DNA from 2 places in the Marinobacterium sp. xm-g-59 genome. Region 1 is predicted to be linked to the other one. Evidence: predicted binding sites of a transcription regulator. Region 1 holds the regulator's gene; the other holds the start of a gene.
What was found. The regulator LexA, encoded in region 1, represses DNA repair genes until DNA is damaged. The targets are predictions, from matches to a motif close to TACTGTNTANNTANACAGTA.

Region 1 (11,703 bases):
ATCTCCATGAAAGGGTTACCACCGCGGGCTTCTATCCACTCAGCCAAGGTCGCATCCACAGGATCATCTGGAACACTAAAAGGCAACTTGGTAATGATAACATCTTTTAGGTAGTGACCGGGTAGATCTACACCCTCTGCAAACGACGCCAAACCAAAAATAACACTGGGTTCGTCACGGTCGATTCTCGCTTTGTGCTCTATCAGCATCGCTTGCTTACTGAGTTCACCTTGAACCGTTAAACGCGACAGCAGTTTGGTATCCATTAACTCTTCGACTCGACGCATTTGGCGCCAAGAGGTAAACAGAACCAATACAGAGGTTAAATTGGGTAACTCTCGGTTAAGCCAATCAGCAACCTCTTCGGTATGAAGATCCGCTTTTGAAGGATCGAACTTCATTTTCGGGACATGCAAAACGGCCTTATTGGCGTAGTCAAAAGGACTAGGCATTCGCAGTGCTGGCGTATCCAAAGGGAGACCCAATTGAGTAAAGAGGGAATCAAACCGCCCAAGGGCCGTTAGCGTTGCTGAGGTTAAAACCGCACCGTAACACTGATCCCAGAGCAGATCTTGAAGATGGTTTTGAGCGGAGACAGGGGCGCTGTGAAGTTCAATATCGCGACCCGCTTCAGACTCATGACGAACCAACCACCTTGCAACTTTATCCTCTTCATTTTCAATATCTTGCGAAAAACTTCTACACAGCCACATCATCTTCTGGACACGGCTAAACTGGGTACTTAGCGGTGGCAACCAGCGCTCCCCTACACCCTTATCGAGTGCAGACTCTTCATCTTCCATCGCCCCTTTAAGGGCATTAATAATCTTCTCTAACTGAGGATCAACCTGTGATAAAAACTGAGCCAATTCACGTGTCAGGCTAGCCAAACTGTCGGGTACCCTGCCTTGCGGGTAGCGCAACCTGCGCTCATCCACCGGGAGTGGCAAAAACTGTTCAGAGACTAGATCGTCCAGACGCTGCAAATGCCCCTGAACCACATTGAGACTGGATTGAATACGACTGATTGGATCTTGCAAAACCAATGCAGAATCCGCTTCATCCAACAGCCCTTTTAACTGACGCTCCAGGGTTTTGAAGGCCTTTTCACTCGCTTTAACTCGCATAGAGAGCGCGAAGTGGTTAGTCGCCTTATCACCCAGATGATGCGCCTCATCAAATATGTAGATTGAATCGGCCGGTTCAGGAAGAATCGCACCACCGCCTAACGCCAAGTCAGCCAGTACAAGATCGTGGTTGACCACCAAGAGATCGGTTGTCTCAATATCGGCCCTAGCACGATAAAACGGACAGGCGTTGAAATGCGCACAGCGACGATTAGTACACTGCATATGGTCTGAGGTAAGCGGCATCCAGGTCTCATCATCCAGGTTGCGCTCTAGCTCATCACGATCACCCTTCCAACGACCACTGGCAAACTCATCCAACAGGCCGCTGTACTCTTTGATCTGTTCAGGCCCCAAAACTTGGGCCAACTCATCTTCAAACAGGGCTGACTGTGAAAGATCCTGCTGATTACTAAGAAGAGACTCTAATCGGCTAACACAGAGGTAGCGCCGACGCCCTTTAGCAATTTCGTACTTAAATTCAATACCGGCGTGCTCAGCCAACTCAGGAAGATCTTTTAATAAAAGCTGCTCCTGAAGCGCAACGGTAGCGGTCGAAATGATCAGCGTTTTACCTTTAGCCTGCGCTATTGGAAGTGCGGCCAGCAGGTAAGCAATGGTTTTACCGGTGCCCGTTCCAGCCTCTACGGCGACCAGATGATTTTCACCCAGACGCTGACCCGCATCGTCCGACAAGATACCACCCAACTGCCGTGCGACCGCTGCAATCATATGCTTTTGTGCATAACGAGCCTTTAAATCGCGAGCATTTAGAAATGCGCGATAAGCTGTCTGTATGGTGGTTTGGGTCTCTTTGTTAAGCACATCGCCTCCGAATTAGTTGGCCATCATACAAAAATACTGGATATACAAACAGAAAAAACTTGACGACATTTAAAATACTGTATAAAAATACAAATACTGAATAAACAGACAGTCATTTAAATTCCAATCAGTACTGTCATAGGGGGCGTTTATGAAGCTTACAAATCGTCAAGAAGAGGTGCTTGATTGCATCCGTCGCCATATTGATGAAACAGGATTTCCACCTACACGCGTCGATATTGCTCGCGATCTAGGGTTTAAATCTGCCAATGCAGCAGAGGAGCACCTAAAGGCCTTAGCACGTAAAGGGGCCATTGAGATGATCCCTGGCACCTCTCGCGGTATCCGTATCGTCGGTGAAGAGGAGGAGCAGGAGGGCCTAGCGATCATCGGTCAGGTTGCCGCAGGTGAACCCATCCTCGCTGAACAACACATCGATGATTACTGCACCATCAGTTCAGACTTCTTTCGCCCAAGAGCAGACTACCTACTCCGTGTCCGCGGCATGAGTATGAAAGACATCGGCATTATGGATGGTGATCTCTTGGCAGTTCACCAAACACGTGAAGCACGTGAGGGTCAGATAGTCGTTGCTCGTGTCGGTGAAGATGTCACGGTAAAACGATTCCACCGCGATGGTCACATGGTCTACTTGATAGCAGAGAACGAAGAGTTCGACCCGATTAAAGTTGATCTTCGTGAAGAGCAGTTAACCATCGAAGGCTTGGGTGTTGGCGTAATTCGTCAACAGAATGACTTTTAAAGGTAATCACCATGATTGCTTACAATCAATTTGCACAGAATGATGCGGGTCTTAAACCACTGGTTTTGACTGAGCTGATTCAGCACACCTCACAGGTAAATCTGAACACAATGCTTATGCCGATGCTTGCCGCATTAAGTCAAAAAGAGAGCTGGCTAGTTATGTTAGAGCCGCCAAAATCATTAACTAAGCAGGTGCTCGCGGATGCAGGCGTCGACCTTAAAAAAGTATGGATACTTCGTCGTGATAAGCGCCATGGTTTAGACAAACTGGCTCAGCGCGCACTGCAAGCGGGAACCTGTCACACACTGATCTGCTGGCACAATGACCCTGCCGATGACGCGTTAGTCAGCCAACTGAAACGCACTCAGATCTCTAGCGAAACAGAGTGTCTATTGGTACGTAAAAAAATTTAGCCTCCCCCTTTGCTGCGTTGTAGCAAAGACCCCCATAGCCGCTCTTTGAGCGGCTTTTTTATTTAGCTTGAATCAGACCCTGAACCATCATAGGCTCAATAGAGGAGTACCACTTACAAGGAGAACAGTGTGGGATCGCACAAGCCAAATCAGCAGCCGTATCAGTTAACCGACTTCCCTATCCAAACATTTGATAAGATCCGTTATGCCGATACCGATCGTCAGGGCCACGTGAACAATGCCGCATTCAGTACCTACCTAGAGACAGGCCGTGTCGAATTTCTCTACGATCCAAAAGACCCACTTGCCAATGACAATTGCGAATTTGTCATTGCCAGTCTGCATTTGAACTTTCTAGGTGAGATCACCTGGCCAGGACGTCTGGATATTGGCACCGGTGTAACTCGCGTGGGTACCAGCTCATTTGGGCTCTACCAGGTGCTGTTCCAAGATGACGTCTGTGTCGCGACGGCAGAGACGACCATTGTTCAGATGGATGTGAGCAGTCGCAAATCAGCCCCACTTGGGGATGCGACAAGACACTATCTGAATGATCATCTCTTTGTGAAGGGTGTTGAAACAAAAGGAATGAACTGAGTTTACCACTCTTGCGCGTTAGAGCGATGTCTTAGGATCATCGCTCGCAACTGCTCAAACCATCCCTGCAACTGAGTCTCCAGTTGCTCCTCAAGGCTTTGTTCTTTGGCCAAATCTATAATTGCTATGTCAGATTGGCTAGCGCTCTCTTGCAAGGGAGGTAGGGGTTTATGAATAGCTTTGATGGCACTGATCAACTTAGACAACCAACTTCCGGAATCCTGACAGAGCAGCTCCATCTCATCCAACTCACTGGAATGGACTCCCTGTTGCTGAAAAGCTTTGCTTAATTCAAAGGGTGTTGCCTGGGTCAGCAGGACACGCTCACGTTCAGCCAACTCATTAAGATAGGCTTTAAAGGCGCTGTCTAAATGAAACAGCGCAGCCTCTTGCAGGCCACGAAGCTTCATACGATTGGTCGATTCACCGGTCAACTCAGTGTTGATACCCACCAGCGCGTATTGTGCAAACGCGAGTGTCTGATTCACACGCTGGGAGTATAGGTCAGCCATTAACGCTTCTTAGCTTTGGCTGCTTCAACTTGCCACATACCATTGGTGAAGTAAGCTCTCCAACCAGTTGCCTTACCGTCAACTTCCGTCATAAGGTACTGCTCTTTGGTTTTGCGGCTGTAACGTATTTGAGCGGGGTTACCCTGCTCATCTTGCTGAGGCCCTTCCATTAAGAAGTGATATTTAGGGTCAATCGCATTTTTATGTGGAATCAACTCTTTGACCAGAGGTGCACGGGTCTCACGATTACGTGGGAATTGGCTTGCTGCCAGGAATAGACCACTGGCTCCATCACGCAGGATGTAGGTATCGTCAACCTTCTGACACTTAAGCTCCGGCATCGGAACTGGATCCATCTTAGGCGGAGCCACTTCACCATTCTTGAGCAGCTTACGTGTGTTTTTACACTCTGAGTTGGTACAGCCAAAGAACTTACCGAAACGGCCCGTTTTAAGGTGCATCTCAGCGCTACACTTATCACACTCGACTACAGGGCCTTCATAGCCCTTGATACGGTAGTTACCCTCTTCGACCTCAAAGCCGTCACAATCTGGGTTGTTACCACAGATGTGTAACTTACGCTTCTCATCGATCAAGTAGGAGTCCATAGAGGAGCCACATTTACCACAACGGTGCTTCTCTAGAAGCAGACGTGACTCTGCCTCATCGTCTGCATCCACTGCGACAACCTCATCACCAGGAATCAGGTTGATGGTCGTTTTACAACGCTCTTTAGGTGGCAAAGCATAACCAGAGCAACCCAAGAAGACGCCCGTCGTTGCCGTACGAATCATCATTGGGCGCTGACATGCTGGACAGCTGATATCGGTCTCGGTTGGATCATTGGCACGCATGCCACCATCCGCTGATTGAGCCGCTTCCAGTTCGCCTTCGAACTGTGTGTAGAAGTTGTTAAGAAGATCCTTCCAGTTGATGTCACCATCTGCCACATCATCCAGCTTCTCTTCCATACGCGCGGTAAAGCTGAAGTCCATAAGGTCTGGGAAACTTTCAGCCAGACGATCCGTAACGATATCGCCCATTTTTTGTGCATAGAAGCGACGGTTTTGAACTTCGACGTAACCACGATCTTGAATTGTCGAGATAATCGCTGCGTAGGTGGACGGACGACCAATACCGCGCTTCTCAAGCTCTTTAACCAAACTCGCTTCTGTGTAGCGCGGTGCCGGTTTCGTAAAGTGCTGGCTAGGGTCCAAGGCTTTAAGTGTTAGTGATTCACCCACCTGCATGTCAGGTAGGATCTGATCTTCATCCGATTTACCGCGGAAGTTCATCACACGGGTGTAACCGTCGAACTGCAAGACACGACCCTTAGTGGTCAGCTCATAGGCACCCGCTTTCACTGTGACACGGGTACTTAGGTAACGAGCGGGTGTCATTTGACAGGCTAGGAATTGGTTACGAATCAGGTCGTAGAGTCGAACTGCGTCGGCATCGACACCGTTCAATGAGTCAGAGGTAACATTGACATCAGATGGACGGATCGCCTCGTGCGCCTCTTGTGCGCCCTCTTTAGAGCTATAACGAATCGGCTGAGGTGGCAGGTATTCACCACCAAACTGAGAACCAATAAACTCTCGTGCCGCTTCAACCGCCTCGTTACTTAAGTTAGTCGAGTCGGTACGCATGTAGGTAATGTAACCCGCTTCATAGAGACGCTGAGCGAGCATCATGGTCTTCTTAACACCGAAACCTAAACGGGTGCTGGCGGCCTGCTGCAAGGTAGAGGTAATAAAGGGTGCAGAGGGCTTGCTGCTAGTTGGACGATCTTCACGATTAACGACCTCATAAGAGGCACTTTGCAGCGCTTTGACAGCAGCCATCGCCTGATCTTCATTGGTCGGTTTAAATGCCGCACCGGCCTGTTTAACGACCTCTAGACGAACCGCTTTATCACCTTGAGTCTGCGCATCCGCATGCAATTCCCAATACTCATCAGGAATAAAGGCACGAATTTCACGTTCACGTTCAACGACCAGGCGTACCGCAACGGATTGAACACGACCCGCCGACAGACCACGAGCGACCTTCTCCCAAAGAAGTGGAGAGACCATATAACCAACAACGCGATCAAGAAAACGGCGCGCTTGCTGCGCATTAACACGATTTAGGTCTAGATCGCTCGGTTTTTCGAACGCTTCATTGATCGCTTTCTTGGTAATCTCGTTAAAGACAACACGACGGTAGCGTGAATCATCACCGCCAATCGCTTCGCGAAGGTGCCAAGCAATGGCCTCCCCTTCACGGTCCAAATCGGTTGCGAGATAGATCTGATCAGCGCTCTTAGCCAGTTTGCGCAGTTCATCAACGACCTTCTCTTTACCGGGAAGGATCTCATAATGAGCTGCCCAATCCTTGTTGGGATCAATCCCCATACGGGCAATAAGCTGCTCTTTCTGTTTGCGCTTTTTATGCTCAACCTTCTGCTCTGGCGAGAGTTTGCGTGTCAAAGCAGCCTGTTTAGCGCGCTCTTTAGGATCAGACTTCTGGGCACTACCACTGGTCGGCAGATCACGGATGTGACCAACACTGGACTTAACCACGTACTGGTTACCAAGATACTTATTGATCGTCTTGGCCTTGGCTGGTGACTCCACAATTACCAGGGTTTTACCCATTTTTATCTACCTATTCAAAACTGTGTCTTTTTTTACAAATACGTGGAAACTGACTTCAGCGTCAAGTGAGCATTGCAAAAAATTTATCGGCGCAACAATACAGCGCTAAAAAATAAATGCAAATAAACGCCTTAATAATAAGTGCTAAGAGAGCTGTTTAGATCAGTGAAAATCGATCAACCTCTTCCCCAGACTCTAAACGCACTTTTTCAACAAACATCTCATAGGGACGCACCCAGAGATCGAAGTTGCCATAGAGTGTTCGATAGACCACCATCAACTCTTCTGTCTCTGAGTGTCTGGCGGTTCCAATCACTTCGTAGTCATTGCCTTTATAGTGTCTGTAAATCCCTGGGGTTAACTCGCCGCTCATTAAATCATCTCCGTTAACAGTTGATTGGCCTTTTCACCTAGCTCATCCAGTGCGCCAGCCCGCTCGGGTTCGCGCCAATAGAGCGTCAGGTGAATGGCGGTTGATTCAACCGCAACGACCTCTTCAGGCAACTGATCAAGCCAATCACTGAGCGCTTTCAGCTTAGTAGGACTCAACGATCTTTCACCCTTTGCCCAGGACCAGCCCTCAGGAAGGCCATCAGCGGCCATGGCGTCGACTCGAGCCACCATCCACTCAACCCACTGCTCTTTTGCTGATCGATCCAATTTGCCACGCAGCATACGGTAAGCCGCCATGTTGATAATTTCTGACTCCATCTCGCCCTTGGCTCTGGGTATCTCTAGACGCGATAGCTGCACCTGAAAACCGAGCTTGCGTGCCTCTAGTCTGAGCTTAGATTGGAAGCGCTGACGAGGACTTGGCATGACCCACATCATAGAACCGATCAAAGAGAGCATGATCAGAACAATAATTGCCCACTTCATATGTTAAAAACCTTCTTGTCTGCTATTAATAGTAGTAGGGACTAAACAGGGAGAATCACCATGAGTCACTACAATCGTATTCTTGTTGCCATCGACCTTTCTGAAGAGTCTGGTGTTGTGCTTGAAAGAGCCAAACTGCTAGCCGAACAGAATCAAGCTGAGCTCAATCTGATTCATGTGGTCGAGATTGTCAGCTACGCCTATGGCGGTGAGATCCCTGTCGACATTGCCGACATCCAAACTCAAATTGAGAACCACGCCGAGTCTAAACTGAGCGCCCTTGCCACCAGCCTTGGCTACCCTGTTAATAAAGCGATTGTCGCAACGGGCAACACTGGTTCAGAGATTCATGCCGTCGCGAAAGATCTTAAAACTGATCTCATCGTGATTGGCTCTCACGGTCGCCATGGTCTATCGCTGTTACTTGGGTCCACCTCCAATGGCGTTCTGCACGGCGCAGAGTGCGATATTCTGGCCGTACGATTGGGGCATTAACCCTCAGCCATCGCCTCTAACTCCATCCAGCGCTCCATCTGCGTCTCCAGCTGGGCTTCTAGAGTGCTTAACTTTTCAAGTTCAGCGGTGACCTCTTCATGAGGTCGCTGATAAAAGTCTGCTGAACCACAAACGGCCTGCTGCGCTTCAACGGCCGCTTCAGTCTGCTCCATCTGTTCTGGAAGCATGTCCAACTCTCGCTGCAGTTTATAGGAGAGTTTAACGGGCTTTTTAGCCTCTGCAGCCTCCTTTTTACCCGGTTTAGCTGGCTCAGATTTTGGTACAACACTCTGAGTCACTACATTTTTAGGTCGCTGACGTAACCAATCGTGGTAACCGCCCACATATTCACGAATGACACCCTCACCCTCAAACGCAAGCGTGCTGGTGACGATGTTATCGAGGAATTGACGATCATGGCTCACCAACAAAAGCGTCCCTTGATAGTCGAGCAGAATCTCTTCGAGCAGCTCCAGTGTCTCGACATCCAAGTCATTGGTCGGCTCATCGAGCACCAACAGGTTCGAGGGCTGACTGAACAACTTAGCTAACATCACGCGGTTAGTCTCGCCGCCGGACAGGGCTTTAACCGGTGTGCGCGCACGCTCTGGTGTGAACAGGAAATCTTGAAGATAACTGATGATATGACGTGATCGACCGTTAATATCGATACTTTCACGACCGCCTGAGACGTTATCGATGATGCTCTTCTCGGGGTCCACTTGGCCACGCAGCTGATCGAAATAACCCACCACCAGTTGGCTACCAAGGCGCACATCCCCCTGATCCGGAGCCTGCTCCCCTAAAATCAACTTAAGCAGCGAACTCTTACCAATACCGTTCGGACCAATCAGACCGATGCGATCGCCTCGCTGAATACGCACTGACAGATCCTTAACGACTGGCTGTCCCGCATAACTCAGCGAGACATTCTGCAGCTCGGCCACCAACTTACCCGAGCGAACCGCCTCTTCCACATCGAACTTGGCTTTACCCTGACGTTCACGGCGTTCGGATCGCTCAACACGCAGCTGCTTCAGAGCACGAACACGTCCCTCGTTACGGGTACGACGAGCTTTGATACCTTGACGTATCCACGCCTCTTCCTGCGCCAATTTTTTATCAAACAGAGCAGCCTGCTTGGCCTCCTCCTCGAGCAATTTCTCTTTTTGCGTAAGGTAGGTTGCATAACTGCCTGGAAAGTCGACCAACTGACCTCGGTCTAACTCAATAATACGGGTTGCTAAACGCTCGACTAGAGCACGGTCGTGCGAGATAAATAGAAGCCCGCCTTTGTAAGCGGCTAATACCTCTTCTAACCACTCGATGGTCTCAATATCCAAGTGGTTGGTTGGCTCATCCAGCAGCAACAGATCAGGGCTTTGAACCAGTGCAGCCCCTAAGGCAGCTCGACGGCGCCAGCCACCTGAGAGTTCAGACATCAGCTTTTCGCCAGGTAGCTGAAGTTGACTAAGAATGCGATCCACACGCGTCTCAAGTGACCAAGCATCACGGGCTTCCAGATCATGCTGAAGACGCTCCAACTCATCGAGCGAAGCATTACTGTTAGCCAGTAATGTCTCGTAGCGATCTCGCAACTCAACCAGATCAGCCAAACCTGCTTCTACAACACTGCGAACCGATCGTTCATCGGCCGCGGGTAGGCTCTGTGGTAACTGAGCAATTCGAGCGGTTGGGCTGCGCCAAATGACACCGCTATCAACGTCCATTTCACCCGAAACGATTTTTAGTAGGGTTGATTTACCCGTACCGTTAATACCGACCAGCGCTACTCGCTCACCCGCCTCAATTTGCAGGTTTGCGTTGTCTAAAATTGCTCGGGTACCAAAGGCCAGAGAGACCTGATCAAATCGAATAAATGCCATGTGAGTCGCTTAATTGTAAAACTGGTCGCGTAGTTTAACTCAGTTGCTAAAAATTAACCTGACAAGGGGTGAAATTTTTGCAGATTTAAACCATAGTTAGTGCAGAGACTTATTTGAGTGCGAGCTTTGTTAACAACGAATAAATTGAACAAATACTTAGCCCCCATTCTCTTTAGCACTTTTGCCATCAGCATAGAATCCGTGGCCAAAGGTAAAGAGAGTGCAGAGCAACTCGCATTTCTAAAAGCCGAGAGACTCGCCAAACTGGGTCGCTTAGATCTTGATGACCCCGCCGCTAAACAGCTCGAGTCTTACCCTCTCTACCCCTACCTAGTCTTCAATCAGTACAGTGCCGAACTGAATCGACTCAAGCCAGAGGATATTCAAAAGTTTGCCAACCGGTACCCTGATTCACACTTAGAGGGGCTATTGCGTTTCAACTACACAGAGCATCTAGGGGAAAAGAGAGATTGGGGGGCATTCCTCAGCCACTACACTGAGATCGACTCCCCTAATACTGAGATGCAGTGCCGCTATGCCGAAGCTCTCTATCGACAAAAGCGCACAACTGAAGCCTCAAAACTTGCGGCATCACTCTGGAGTGTGGGCCGCTCTCAGCCAGACAGTTGTGATGATCTATTCAGACTGTTTAGAGCCAATGGTGATCTGACCAGCGATGTCGCACTCAAACGGGTTCTCAATGCGTTGGATGCCAACAAATGGGGACTGTCGGGTTATGCGCTGCGCTTTGTTAAGTCAGAGTCTGATCGTCGCATTGCTGATGCGGCTCGATCGGTCTATCGATCACCCTTTAAAGTCCTTCGAATGGGCAGCGGTTACTCAGCTAAGCAGCTCGCCAAAATTCAACGCATTGCGATTGAACGTGCGTATCGTCACGACCCATATGAAGCGTTAAATCTGTTGCTAAAACTGGGCAAAGGATTTGATCTGAGTCTGGCGGATAATTTACAAGAGCTCACGCGTGTTGGTGTAAGGGTCGCTAAGGAGCTTGATGCACATGATCGAATCAAACTCGCCAAGCTTGATCCAACCTTTGCCAGTGCTGAACTCACTGAATGGCGCATACGCTTAGCCCTGCTTGAACAGGACTGGCAGGAGGTCGCCACCCTGATTGCCAAGCTCCCTAAAGAGCTGCAAGACTCCCCTCGTTGGCAATATTGGCTAGCCGCACTCCCCAATAATCCAATGCGAACAGAGATATTAGATACACTTCGTACCAAACGCAGTTTTTACGGATTTCTAGCAGCTGATCATCTTGGGCAACCCGCTGATTTGAATCATGAACCGATCACGCTTGATCCAACCCTGCTAGCTAAATTAAGAGACTCCAAACACTATCTGCGCATTAAAGAGCTGACAGCGCTTGATCGCTATACAGTTTCACGATCTGAGTTTAATCGTTGGATAGAGACGATGTCTTCGAATGAGATCCAACACGCCGCGCACTTGATGAATGAGCTAGGTTGGTACCAACAGGGAATTCTAGCCGCCGCTTACCATGAGTTTTGGAATGATATGGACCTTCGCTTCCCAGAGGGGTTTG
Region 2 (11,703 bases), on a different contig from region 1:
TCAGCAGGCACCCAACCGGAGTCGATGTGTAGCTGTGCCACCAAACGGTAGTCGCGCTGGAAGAAGGCTAAAATATTACGCGCCAGGTAGCTCTGATCTTCAGGTGAAAGCGATCCCACAATACCAAAATCAACGGCTATATATTGCGGATCGTCAGGGTTTTCACGCGATACAAAGATGTTACCTGGGTGCATATCAGCATGGAAAAAACTGTCACGGAAGACCTGCGTAAAGAAGATCTCGACGCCACGTTCAGCCAGCTTCTCCATATTGGTACCCTGGGCTTTTAACGCTTCAACATCGGCCACAGGAATTCCGGAGATACGCTCCATCACCATGACACTTTGACGAGTAAAGTCCCAATAAACCTCGGGCACATAAAGCATATCTGAGTCGGCAAAATTACGTCTTAGCTGAGTCGCATTGGCCGCCTCTTTGCGCAGATCGAGCTCATCAAAGATGGTCTGCTCGTACTCTTCAACCACCTCAACGGGACGCAGGCGCTTACCTTCGGACCAAAGATTTTGCACCATGCGTGCCATGACATAGAGCAGCGCTACGTCTTGGCGGATCACGCGTTCAATGCCAGGGCGAATCACTTTGACAACGACAGCTCGACCATCTTTCAGTCGGGCTGGATGAACTTGGGCAACGGATGCCGAGGCTAAGGGCTCAGCATCGAACTCTGCAAAAAGCTCATCGACACTGGCACCCAGTTGTTTCTCTATCAATTGTCGCGCTTGTGCGCCTTCGAACGGAGGCACTCGGTCCTGCAGCAGTGCTAATTCATCGGCGAGATCTGGCGGCAGCAAGTCACGTCGGGTTGATAGGGTCTGTCCAAACTTAATAAATACAGGACCTAAAGCGATCAATGCACCGCGTAAACGGGCCTCAGAGCTGCCGTTGGCACGGAAGAAGAGACGCCAAGGCAACAGCGTAACCACAAGGCGAAGGTACCAAGGCAAGCGGGTCGTGATGATGAAGGTATCAAGACGAAAACGGGCGATAACCCAATAAATTTTGATGATTCTAAGAATGCTTTGCACGAAACGGCCGCCAGCACTGATCGATAATGAAGCGGCTATTATGCCACCTTAGAGGAGTACAAAAAACAACTGCTCCAAAAGGAGCAGCTGTTAGAAGGTTATTGCGCCTTTATTGAGCGTTGCGCTCTTTCTCGATTAGGTGTTCTGCCACTTTCAACATGTTGGCGTGTGAACCCGTTAGAGTAGAGGTCACTAAGTATTTACCGTTAACGATGATGCTTGGTACACCCTGAATCTGGTATCCACGGACACGCGCATCACTCTGCTTCAACTGCATGCCAACCGCAAAGGAGTTGTAGGTCTTAAGGAAGTCCTGCTTCGACACGCCATGCTCTTCAAATACTTCAGCGATATCTTCTGGGCTGCGAAAACGACGACGTTCAACATGAATCGCATCAAACATCGCTTGGTGAACCTTATCTTTAACGCCCAGTAGCTTACCTACGTAGTATGCACGAGCGAGCGGCTCCCAACTGCGGCCAAACACAACTGGCATATTTTCAAACGTCACGTCGTCTGCAAGCTTCTGGCTCCAAGCGTGAAGCATCGGCTCAAAGGCATTACAGTGCGGACAAGAGTAACCAAAGGCCTCAACCACCTCGATTTTGCTCGAATCCGCTGTCGGTACAGGCTGTTTAAGAACGGTGTAGTGCTCACCCGCCTTCCACTCTGTCGCATGAGCAAGTGTGGCGCTAAGCGATAAAACGGCAACAGCAAACAGATTGAATGAACGTCTTAACATGGTTTAGTTCCTTGGAATTTATCTTTAATAACTAAAGTAATGGTCATGGCTGAATTGAAGCTGAAATCAAAAAAGGCAGCCGAAGCTGCCTCTTTATGGGAGTCTACGATTACTCGTACAGACCCTGGATGTAAGCGGCTACCGCTTTCATTTCGTTCTCTTTCATCTTCGCAGCGATCGTACGCATCATCGCGTTTGGATCGTTGTTACGCTCACCTGAGTAGAACTTCTTAAGTGTGCTCTCAGTGTATTGAGCGTGCTGACCCGCTAGAGCTGGGTAGCCTGCTGAAGTGATTCCTTTGCCTGCAGGACCGTGACAGGCAGTACAAGCTGCAACACCACTCTCTGGGTTACCTGCGCGGTAGATCTTCTGACCAAGCTCAACCAGTGCTGGATCTGCCTGACCACCAACCATCGTTTTACCTGCGTAGTGAGCGGCAATCGCAGCAAGCTCATCATCGCTCATCGCATCAAGAAGACCAGTCATTTCAGGAATCGCACGTGCACCTGATTTGATCTCTTTAAGCTGCTTTAGCAGGTATGGCTGACCTTGGCCGGCAATCTTAGGAAAGTTACCCACCATGCTGTTACCATCAGCACCGTGACAGCCAGCACAAACAGCCGTTAGTTGAGCGACATCTGCCGCATTCGATCCGCTAACCAGACCAACGCTGATCAACATTCCGAGTAATACTTTTTTCATGGCTCTCTACCCACATTTCATCTTTGAAAAGTTTGAAACCAGTGGTGCTGGCTTCGTCGAATCCGTTCAACGCGCTCGTTTTTTTCACTTTTGGTGGTTACGAGTTGACGACAGCGCTAAAATTGCGGTGCATTATAAACCTAATCATCTATAACGAAAACCGATAAACCCCGTACTTATATAGTACTAAAGGCCAGATATGACTGAAGAGTTAGAACAAATTCATTACAACACAGCACGTTTTCTTATAAGCGCGGCAAAACTCAGTCAATGTCCAGAGGATGTCGGTGCAGAAGTTGCTTTCGCTGGGCGCTCCAATGCCGGCAAGTCGAGTGCCATTAACTCGCTAACCAATCAGAACAGTTTAGCGCGCACCTCAAAAACACCAGGTCGCACCCAGCTGATCAACTTTTTCGATCTGAATGTCGAAGGTGTGCGCATTGTCGACCTTCCAGGGTATGGCTATGCGAAAGTGCCCATCGCGATGAAAGAGCACTGGCAAAAGCATCTCGATGACTACCTACAGCGCCGTCAATGTCTGCGCGGGGTGGTACTGGTGATGGATATCCGCCATCCGATGAAAGAGTTTGATGAGATGATGATCGACTGGTGTGAATCAACGGGCGTGCCACTACATATCCTGCTCACCAAAGCCGACAAGCTAAAACGCGGCCCAGCTCAGGCTACGTTGTTGAAAATTAAGAAAGAGACCAAAGAGCGTCTGGCCGACAAAGTCAGCGTACAGGTCTTTTCGGCACTGAAGAAAACGGGCGTCGATCAGCTACGTAACCGCTTAGACAGCTGGCTACTGCCTGAGCAGTACGACGCAGAATAGAGCTAATTGTGTGAATGGGGGCAAGCTTAGTGGGCTTGCTCCCAGTTATCACCGACACCCACTTCGACCAACAGCGGTACACTTAATTCAGCGGCCGACTCCATCAGACGTTTAATCTCAGCATTAAACGCTTCAATCTGATCTTCAGCCACTTCAAAAACCAATTCATCGTGCACCTGCATGATCATTCTGGCGTCAAAGCCGCTCTCTGTTAGCCACGCATCCACCGCCAACATGGCGCGCTTAATGATATCGGCGGCGGTACCCTGCATCGGAGCGTTGATCGCAGTCCGTTCAGCCCCCTGGCGCAACATTGGGTTACGGGCATTAATCTCTGGCAAGTAGAGACGGCGACCAAAGATGGTCTCAACGTACCCCTGCTCGCGCGCCATGTCGCGGGTGCTCTCCATGTAGTTTTGGACACCTGGGTAGGTTTCGAAATAGTGCTCAATGTAGGTTTGCGCCTCTTTACGCGACGTACCCAACTGCTTGGCCAAACCAAACGCAGACATACCGTAGATCAAGCCGAAGTTGATCGCTTTGGCACTGCGGCGCTGATCGGTGCTGACCTCATCAGGTGAGACCTTAAAGACCTCTGCAGCCGTCGCTTTGTGGATGTCATCGCCATTGGCAAAGGCGTTGACCAACCCAGCATCGCCAGAGAGGTGCGCCATAATGCGCAGTTCGATCTGTGAATAGTCTGCTGCCACCATGCGGTAGCCCTCTGGAGCGACAAAGGCGTGTCGAATGCGTCGACCTTCGGCCGTTCTAACCGGAATGTTCTGCAGGTTAGGGTCGGTCGAAGAGAGGCGTCCGGTAGCCGTCACCGCTTGGTGATACGAGGTGTGCAGACGACCCGTATTGGGATCAACCATCGTCGGCAGTTTGTCCGTGTAGGTCGATTTCAATTTGGTTAGACCGCGGTGCTCAATAATCAGCTTGGGCAGCGGGTACTCCAGCGCCAGCTCTTGCAGCACCTCTTCTGCCGTCGACGGGGCCCCTTTCGGCGTCTTCTTAATCACCGGCAAACCCTGCTTTTCAAACAGAATGGTCTGCAGCTGCTTAGGTGAGGATAGATTGAAGGGCTCACCCGCTGCTTCAAACGCATCGTTCTCTAACACCTTAAGGCGCTGCTCAATCTCAGCACTCTGTTGCGCCAGCATCACTGATTTAATCAGCGCACCGTTGCGTTCAATGCGTGACAGAACCGGAATCAGTGGGATTTCGATCTCGTCCAGAATCGGTTTCACCGAAGGCACATCATTTAGAGCCTGCTGCAATGTCTCATGCAGACGCCAGGTAATATCGGCATCTTCAGCGGCATAAGGGGCGGCCTGCTCTATCTCGATCTGATTAAAGGTCAGTTGCTTCTTGCCTTTACCGGCCAAGGATTCAAAGCTGATGGTACTCTCATCTAGATAGAACTTAGCCAAACTGTCCATATCATGGCGTGTCGCAGTGCTGTTGAGCACATAGGATTCCAGCATGGTATCCGCTGATACGCCTTGAACATTGATGCCATATCGCGCCAGCACATTCATGTCGTACTTAATGTGCTGACCCACTTTATTGAGGGACGCATCCTCGAGCAGGACTTTAAGCTCAGCCAACGCCCAGTCAAAGTTAACTTGCTCGGGGACACCAACGTAATCATGGCCTAGTGGCAGATATGCCGCTTTGCCCGCTTCACAACAGAATGAGACACCGACCAACTGCGCTTGCATGTAGTTTAGGCTGGTCGTCTCAGTATCAAAGGCAAAGGTGCCCGCAGCACGCAGTTTGGCAAACCACGCAGAGGCCGTCGCCTGATCCAAAATGGTTTCGTAGTGGCGTTCAACACTGGGCTTAGGAGCAACGGGCTCGTTTGTAGCTACGGAATCTTGCGTCGCTTGCCCATCGGGGCCCTCTAATAGTGCCACCCAAGAGCGGAACTCGTAATCCTTAAATAGCTCAATCAACGAAGCGTTATCAGGTTGAGGAAGGTGCACATCCGACAGAGAGATCGACAGCTCAACATCGGTTTTAATCGTGGCCAACAGATAGGAGAGCTCAGCCGCTTCGCGATGCTCTTCAAGCTTCTTGGCCATGGTTTTAGAGCCGCGGAAGGTTAGATCGGCAATCTTATCGAGATTTTGGTAGAGGTCACTGATACCGCCAATACCTTGCAGAAGCGCCAATGCCGTCTTCTCGCCCACCCCTGGCACACCTGGAATGTTGTCGACCTTATCGCCCATCAGCGCCAGATAGTCGATGATCAATTCTGGGGGAATACCAAACTTTTCGACCACACCATCACGATCCATCTTAGTGTCAGTCATGGTGTTGATTAGGGTGACCTTATCATCGACCAATTGCGCCATATCTTTATCGCCCGTTGAGATCACAACCTCTAAGTTGTGCGCTTCGGCTTGGCGCGCCAGAGTACCGATCACATCATCCGCTTCGACGCCCTCTTCCACTAAAAGTGGCAATCCCATCGCTTTAATAATGTTATGAACCGGTTCAATTTGCTCACGCAGATCATCGGGCATCGGGGGACGCTGTGCTTTGTATTCAGGATAGATCTCATCACGAAAGGTTTTACCCTTAGCATCGAAGATGACCGCCACTGGAGAGTTGGGATAACTCTTTAGCAGACTGCGCATCATTGAGGTGACCAGTCGCACCGCACCGCTTGGACGTCCGTCGGATGTTCTTAAATCAGCCTGTTGTGACGCAAAGAAGGCACGGAACAGATAAGAGGAGCCATCAACGAGAACTACAGGGGCTTTTGTGTCGGTCATAATAAGATATCTATTGTATTTTTAAGCAAGGCACACAATCATAGACAAAAGCGCTGCTGCACCCAAGCTTTAGCAGCAGATAGCCCCCGATCATTGAGAACCAACCATGGCTGTATATACTCAGGTGTCTGACACCGACCTCGACAAACTGCTCGCTGATTTTGATCTTGGCCAGGCCGTGGCACTGAAAGGCATTGACGGTGGCATCGAAAACACCAACTTTTTCTTAACAACTGAAAAGAGTGGCCAACAGGCGGAGTATGTACTCACTCTCTTTGAAGAGCTTGATAGAGATGAAGTGCCCTTCTTTGTTGAGCTGGGTAGTTGGCTAGCGAAGCGCAATGTTCCCGTCTCTTATGCCATCGAAGATCGCAACGGCATTGGCTTGAAACAGATCTCAAAAAAACCGGCTATTATTCAGCCGCGCTACCCCGGTGCACACCTAAAACGCGAGCTTCTGACGGCCAATCACTGTGCTCAAATCGGCACGGCCCTTGCACACTACCACCAAGCCTCTAACGATTTTTACCTTAAGCGTCAGGCACACCGTGGAGTATTTTGGTGGCGCAGAGAGAGTGAACGACTCGCGCCTTTTATCGATTCAGAGTCGCGTGATCTGCTGTCCGAAGAGGTCGCTCGGTTTGATGAGCTGCGCGACACCTACACCAACCTGCCGATGGGCATTACGCATGGGGATCTTTTCCATGACAACGCGCTGTTCCATGAGGATAAGCTGACGGCGATTCTGGATATCTATAATGCGGCAACCGCCTACTGGCTCTATGACCTAGCGATTGTTGCCAATGATTGGTGTCTGGATGAAAACCTGAAGATTGATTCGGTGCGAGAGCAGGCCCTATTAAAAGCCTACTCAGCCATTCGCCCCTTTACTGCAGAAGAGCATGAGGTTTGGCCGCAGCTGACTCGTACCGCCGCAATGCGTTTTTGGCTATCACGCCTGGAGCCTTGGGTTGATGCCCAGCAAGGCAATGGCAGCGATAAGACACTGAAAGACCCTGATGAGTTTAAACAGGTGCTGATGCACCGAATTAAATCACCGAGTCAGCTGTAGGAACGAATTTCTACAGTTAAGAGAGTGGTGTCAGACCAGAGGTCGGACACCTGTGCGGAACCAGTGGGTCTGACCTCTGGTCTGACCCAGCTATCTATGCCAGTGATAATAAAGCTTCCGCCAACTTAGTCTCATCGTAGCGATCTGTGTGCTCAGTATTCGCCAGATCAACATCCACAAGTTGAATGCCACGCTTATCTAGCCAGTTTAGAAACTCTGCATCAATGCCACTCAACAGTGTGGAATCGGTCAGCAGAATATCGATACAGCGCTCCGCTCTACCTTGAAGAACACCGCCTGCATCTCGAGCAACAAATCGTTCCAACTGCTCAATCTGCTCCTGCAACGTCATACCAAATTGTTCAGGATCATTACCTAAATTGGGGACATACACTTTTCTGGCAGGGTTATCCATAATCGCTTTACCCACCCCTTTCGGGAGTAAGTTAGCCAGAATACTGCTGTAGAAACTGCCTGGCGGGAAGACGAGAAGATCTGCTGAATTGATCCAACCTCTCTCTTGATCGGCCAGATGCGATTCCGAGCCCTGCGGCAAGTGCAGATCAAGCGAGGCGATACGCTCATTTAATGGCTGGGACTCTTTTCCTGTCATCCGATGCTGTCCGATGATCTCTCGCCCACTCTCTGTGGTCACTTTCAGTTCACCGCACTCGTCCGTGACGGTGCGTACCTGGCCTCTGACATGAACCAGACGACTGAACAGCAGGGCAATAGGATCTAATGAACGATTATGGCTCAGGTAGCCCCCCGCCAATATCAGATTACCAATACTGGCTCGCCTGAAGTGAAAATCCTTGGGGGCTGACTCAAGAAAGTAGTTTAAAAAATCACAAATAATGCTCTGCACGGGCTCGGGAATGGACTGAACTCGCCTGTCGTTGCGTTGTTGCATCGCCTCGACCCTTGCACGCAATACCGATTGCGATTCATCGGTCGGAAGGCGGTAAGCAAATAGCTCGGTCACCTCAGGGTGACCGGCGAGTGAGGCGTCAGCTAACGCCATCATTCGGGAACGTAAATCGCCCACGGCAGGCATATCAAATGCTTTTCGCAACACAGCGGAGCTACCGCCAGAGTCATAGGGGGTCACTAAATGAATAGAGTTATGGGTATAGCGTTTGAGTATCTGGGAAAAGCCATTCAACGCAGTGCCACCGCTGAAAAAGAGCAGCTTAGGCCCGGTTTCAGGGTTGGCTTGATACTCAGCCAAACGGGCAGTCGTATGGTCAGCAGATAGGGGCATTCACTACTCTATGATGGTGGATTGATCATCCCAGTGTAAGTTTGCTGCGTAGGAATGCCAAGACTCCCATAATAATTATGCGTATACTGTACGCCCATTCAGTAATTTCTCTTTTTGAGCAGTGCGACACTATGGATGTAACTCACATTATCGACTCCCTCAACGATGCGCAGCGTGAAGCGGTTACCGCGGATATCAGCAACCTTCTGGTGCTGGCCGGCGCAGGATCGGGCAAGACGCGTGTCTTGGTTCACCGAATCGCTTGGTTAATCGAAGCCGAGCAGATTTCACCCTATTCGATATTGGCGGTTACCTTTACCAATAAAGCGGCTAAAGAGATGCGTGGACGTATCGAGACCCTGCTCAACGTCAACGTTCATGGTATGTGGGTTGGCACCTTCCACGGCTTGGCGCACCGACTGCTTCGCTCGCACTGGCAAGAGGCCGGACTGCGTGAGAACTTCCAGATCATGGACTCCGATGACCAGTTACGTTTGGTTAAACGCATCTCTAAGGAGATGGGATTAGATGATTCACGCTGGCCGCCGAAACAGATTCAGTGGTACATCAATGCACAGAAAGATGAAGGGCTGCGCAGCAAACATCTAGAGCGCACCGGTGACTTGGTTCAAGACACGCTAATACGCGTCTATGAGGCCTTTGAACAGGCCTGTGACCGTGGCGGTATGATCGATTTTGGTGAGCTCCTACTGCGCTGCCTTGAGCTACTGCGCGATAAGAACCCTCAACTGCTGCAACACTATAAAGAGCGCTTCCGATACGTCTTAGTAGACGAGTTCCAGGATACCAACGCCATTCAATACGCCTGGTTGCGCCTGCTCTGTCAGGGTGAACACAAACTGATGGCGGTGGGTGATGACGATCAGTCGATTTATGGCTGGCGCGGTGCTCGTATTGAGAACATTCAAAACCTAGAGGCACACTTTGGTGGGCTGAAGACCATCAAGCTAGAGCAGAACTACCGCTCTACCGACAACATACTGTCGGCGGCCAACGCTGTGATACGCAATAACTTTGGACGTCTGGGTAAAGAGCTGTGGACAGAGGGCAATCAGGGCGATCCAATCAGCCTCTATGCGGCATTCAATGAACAGGATGAAGCGCGATTCATTGTCGATCGCATCGCACAGTGGGTATCGGATGGTAATCGTCGTGACGAGAGCGCCATTCTCTACCGTTCCAATGCACAATCCCGTGTGCTTGAGGAGATGCTGATCCGTGCCGCTATTCCCTATCGCATCTATGGCGGCCAACGATTCTATGAGCGTTTAGAGATTAAAAATGCCCTCGCCTACCTGCGCCTAATAGCCAACCGCGATGACGATACGGCGATGGAGCGCGTCATTAACGTGCCAACCCGAGGCATCGGAACGCGCACCATTGAAGAGGTACGCGATTACGCACGAAGCCAAGGCATCTCAATGTGGCGTGCCTCGAACGAGATTATCGAGCATAAGAGGCTGCCAGCACGTGCCGGCAATGCACTGCAGGCCTTCTTAGATCTGGTCAATCAATTGTCGGTTGATACAGAAGAGGCATCCCTGCAGGAGCGCACAGAACATACCATTCGCTTCTCTGGACTGATTGCTCACCATGAAAAAGAGAAAGGTGAAAAAGCACAATCACGCATCGAAAACTTGGAAGAGCTAGTGACTGCTGCACGTCAATTTGAGCAGCAGTGGTCCCAGGAGGAGAACCCTGAGTTCCCTTCTGTGTTGTCTGCCTTCCTTGATCAAGCTGCACTGGATGCTGGTGAATCACAGGCGGACCCCAATACCGACAGCGTACAATTGATGACACTGCACTCAGCGAAAGGCTTGGAGTTCCCGCTGGTCTTCCTATGCGGTATGGAAGAGGGGCTATTCCCGCACAGCATGTCGGCCGAAGAGCCCGGACGTTTAGAAGAGGAGCGCCGCCTCTGTTATGTAGGTATTACGCGTGCCATGCAGAAACTCTACATGACCTACGCTGAGTCCCGCCGCCTTCATGGCCAAGACAACTACAACCGCCCTTCACGCTTCATTCAAGAGATTCCATTGGAGTTGATTGAAGAGGTGCGCCTGAATGCCAGCGTTCGCCGACCGCTGTCTAGTGGTTCGGATATGGAGGTCAGCTTCACGCCACAATCCGCTTTTGCCAGTGAAGTACCCGATACTCAGCTCAGTCTAGGCCAGAGGGTTAACCACCCTAAATTCGGTGACGGCATGGTCATAAACTTTGAGGGGTCCGGCCCGAAAGCCCGAGTGCAAGTGAACTTCGATTATGAAGGCACGAAGTGGCTGGTTGTTGGTTTTGCTAATCTAACAACGCTGTGAATAAAACATTTCAGTTTGTTTAAAGAAAAATTACACCTGTGTAACATTCTTGTAACAAAAGTGTATTTAAATAGCGTCAACTTAAATTAGCGACTACTTTAAGTAGTGGTAAATCAATGAACCAAGCAAGAGGAGCTTCTCTTGGAAATCAAAGATATGAACAAGCTTGATAAAGCGACAGCATCTAACCGTGGCGATGTTATGCGCATCGGTTACGCCCTACTCTTCCTAGTAGGTATTGTTCTCTTTATCTCAGCACAAGTTGGGGATATCCCAGGAAGTTACATCCTTGTCATTGCCGCAATGATCGGTGGTTACATGGCAATGAACATCGGCGCTAACGACGTAGCCAATAACGTCGGCCCAGCAGTAGGTTCAAAGGCGCTTACCCTAACAGGCGCTATTATTATCGCGGCTATCTTTGAAGCATCTGGTGCTTTAATTGCAGGCGGTGACGTAGTCAGCACAATTAAAAAAGGGATCATCAACCCTGAAGTGATTGGCGATGCCGATACTTTTATTTGGTTGATGTTAGCCGCACTACTAGCGGGTGCGTTATGGCTTAACCTAGCAACGGCTGTTGGTGCTCCTGTCTCTACTACTCACTCTATTGTTGGTGGTGTATTGGGTGCTGGTATCGCTGCAGGCGGTTTTGGTATTGCTAACTGGGACAAGATGGGCGCGATCGCAGCAAGCTGGGTGATCTCACCTGTACTTGGCGGTCTGATTGCAGCTGGTTTCCTATACCTAATCAAACGCACCATTACTTATAAGTCGGACATGCGTGTTGCAGCTAAGAAGATGGTACCTCTGCTGATCATGTTGATGGCTTGGGCATTCTCGACTTACCTAGCACTTAAAGGCGTTAAGAAGCTGATCAAACTCGATTTTGTGACAGCTCTTCTAATCGGTCTAGCCATTG

Region 2: a site for LexA is predicted at 8,530-8,549, ahead of uvrD (DNA helicase II). Genes of this name have one in related genera too.

The regions. Positions count from the first base shown of each region.
Region 1 is NZ_WBYR01000001.1:274,590-286,292, forward strand. Features, by position in the region: gene dinG (ATP-dependent DNA helicase DinG) at 1-1,952, opposite strand, end outside; gene lexA (transcriptional repressor LexA) at 2,104-2,715, shown strand; gene XMG59_RS01315 (SulA-like leucine-rich domain-containing protein) at 2,727-3,131, shown strand; gene XMG59_RS01320 (thioesterase family protein) at 3,261-3,728, shown strand; gene XMG59_RS01325 (DUF6586 family protein) at 3,731-4,240, opposite strand; gene topA (type I DNA topoisomerase) at 4,240-6,879, opposite strand; gene XMG59_RS01335 (DUF1653 domain-containing protein) at 7,037-7,252, opposite strand; gene XMG59_RS01340 (hypothetical protein) at 7,252-7,758, opposite strand; gene XMG59_RS01345 (universal stress protein) at 7,819-8,253, shown strand; gene XMG59_RS01350 (ATP-binding cassette domain-containing protein) at 8,250-10,139, opposite strand; gene XMG59_RS12250 (transglycosylase SLT domain-containing protein) at 10,341-11,703, shown strand, end outside.
Region 2 is NZ_WBYR01000003.1:237,614-249,316, forward strand. Features, by position in the region: gene ubiB (ubiquinone biosynthesis regulatory protein kinase UbiB) at 1-1,046, opposite strand, end outside; gene XMG59_RS05600 (thiol:disulfide interchange protein DsbA/DsbL) at 1,156-1,788, opposite strand; gene XMG59_RS05605 (cytochrome c) at 1,898-2,491, opposite strand; gene yihA (ribosome biogenesis GTP-binding protein YihA/YsxC) at 2,691-3,326, shown strand; gene polA (DNA polymerase I) at 3,353-6,109, opposite strand; gene XMG59_RS05620 (homoserine kinase) at 6,216-7,181, shown strand; gene XMG59_RS05625 (GAK system CofD-like protein) at 7,276-8,445, opposite strand; gene uvrD (DNA helicase II) at 8,577-10,781, shown strand; gene XMG59_RS05635 (inorganic phosphate transporter) at 10,923-11,703, shown strand, end outside.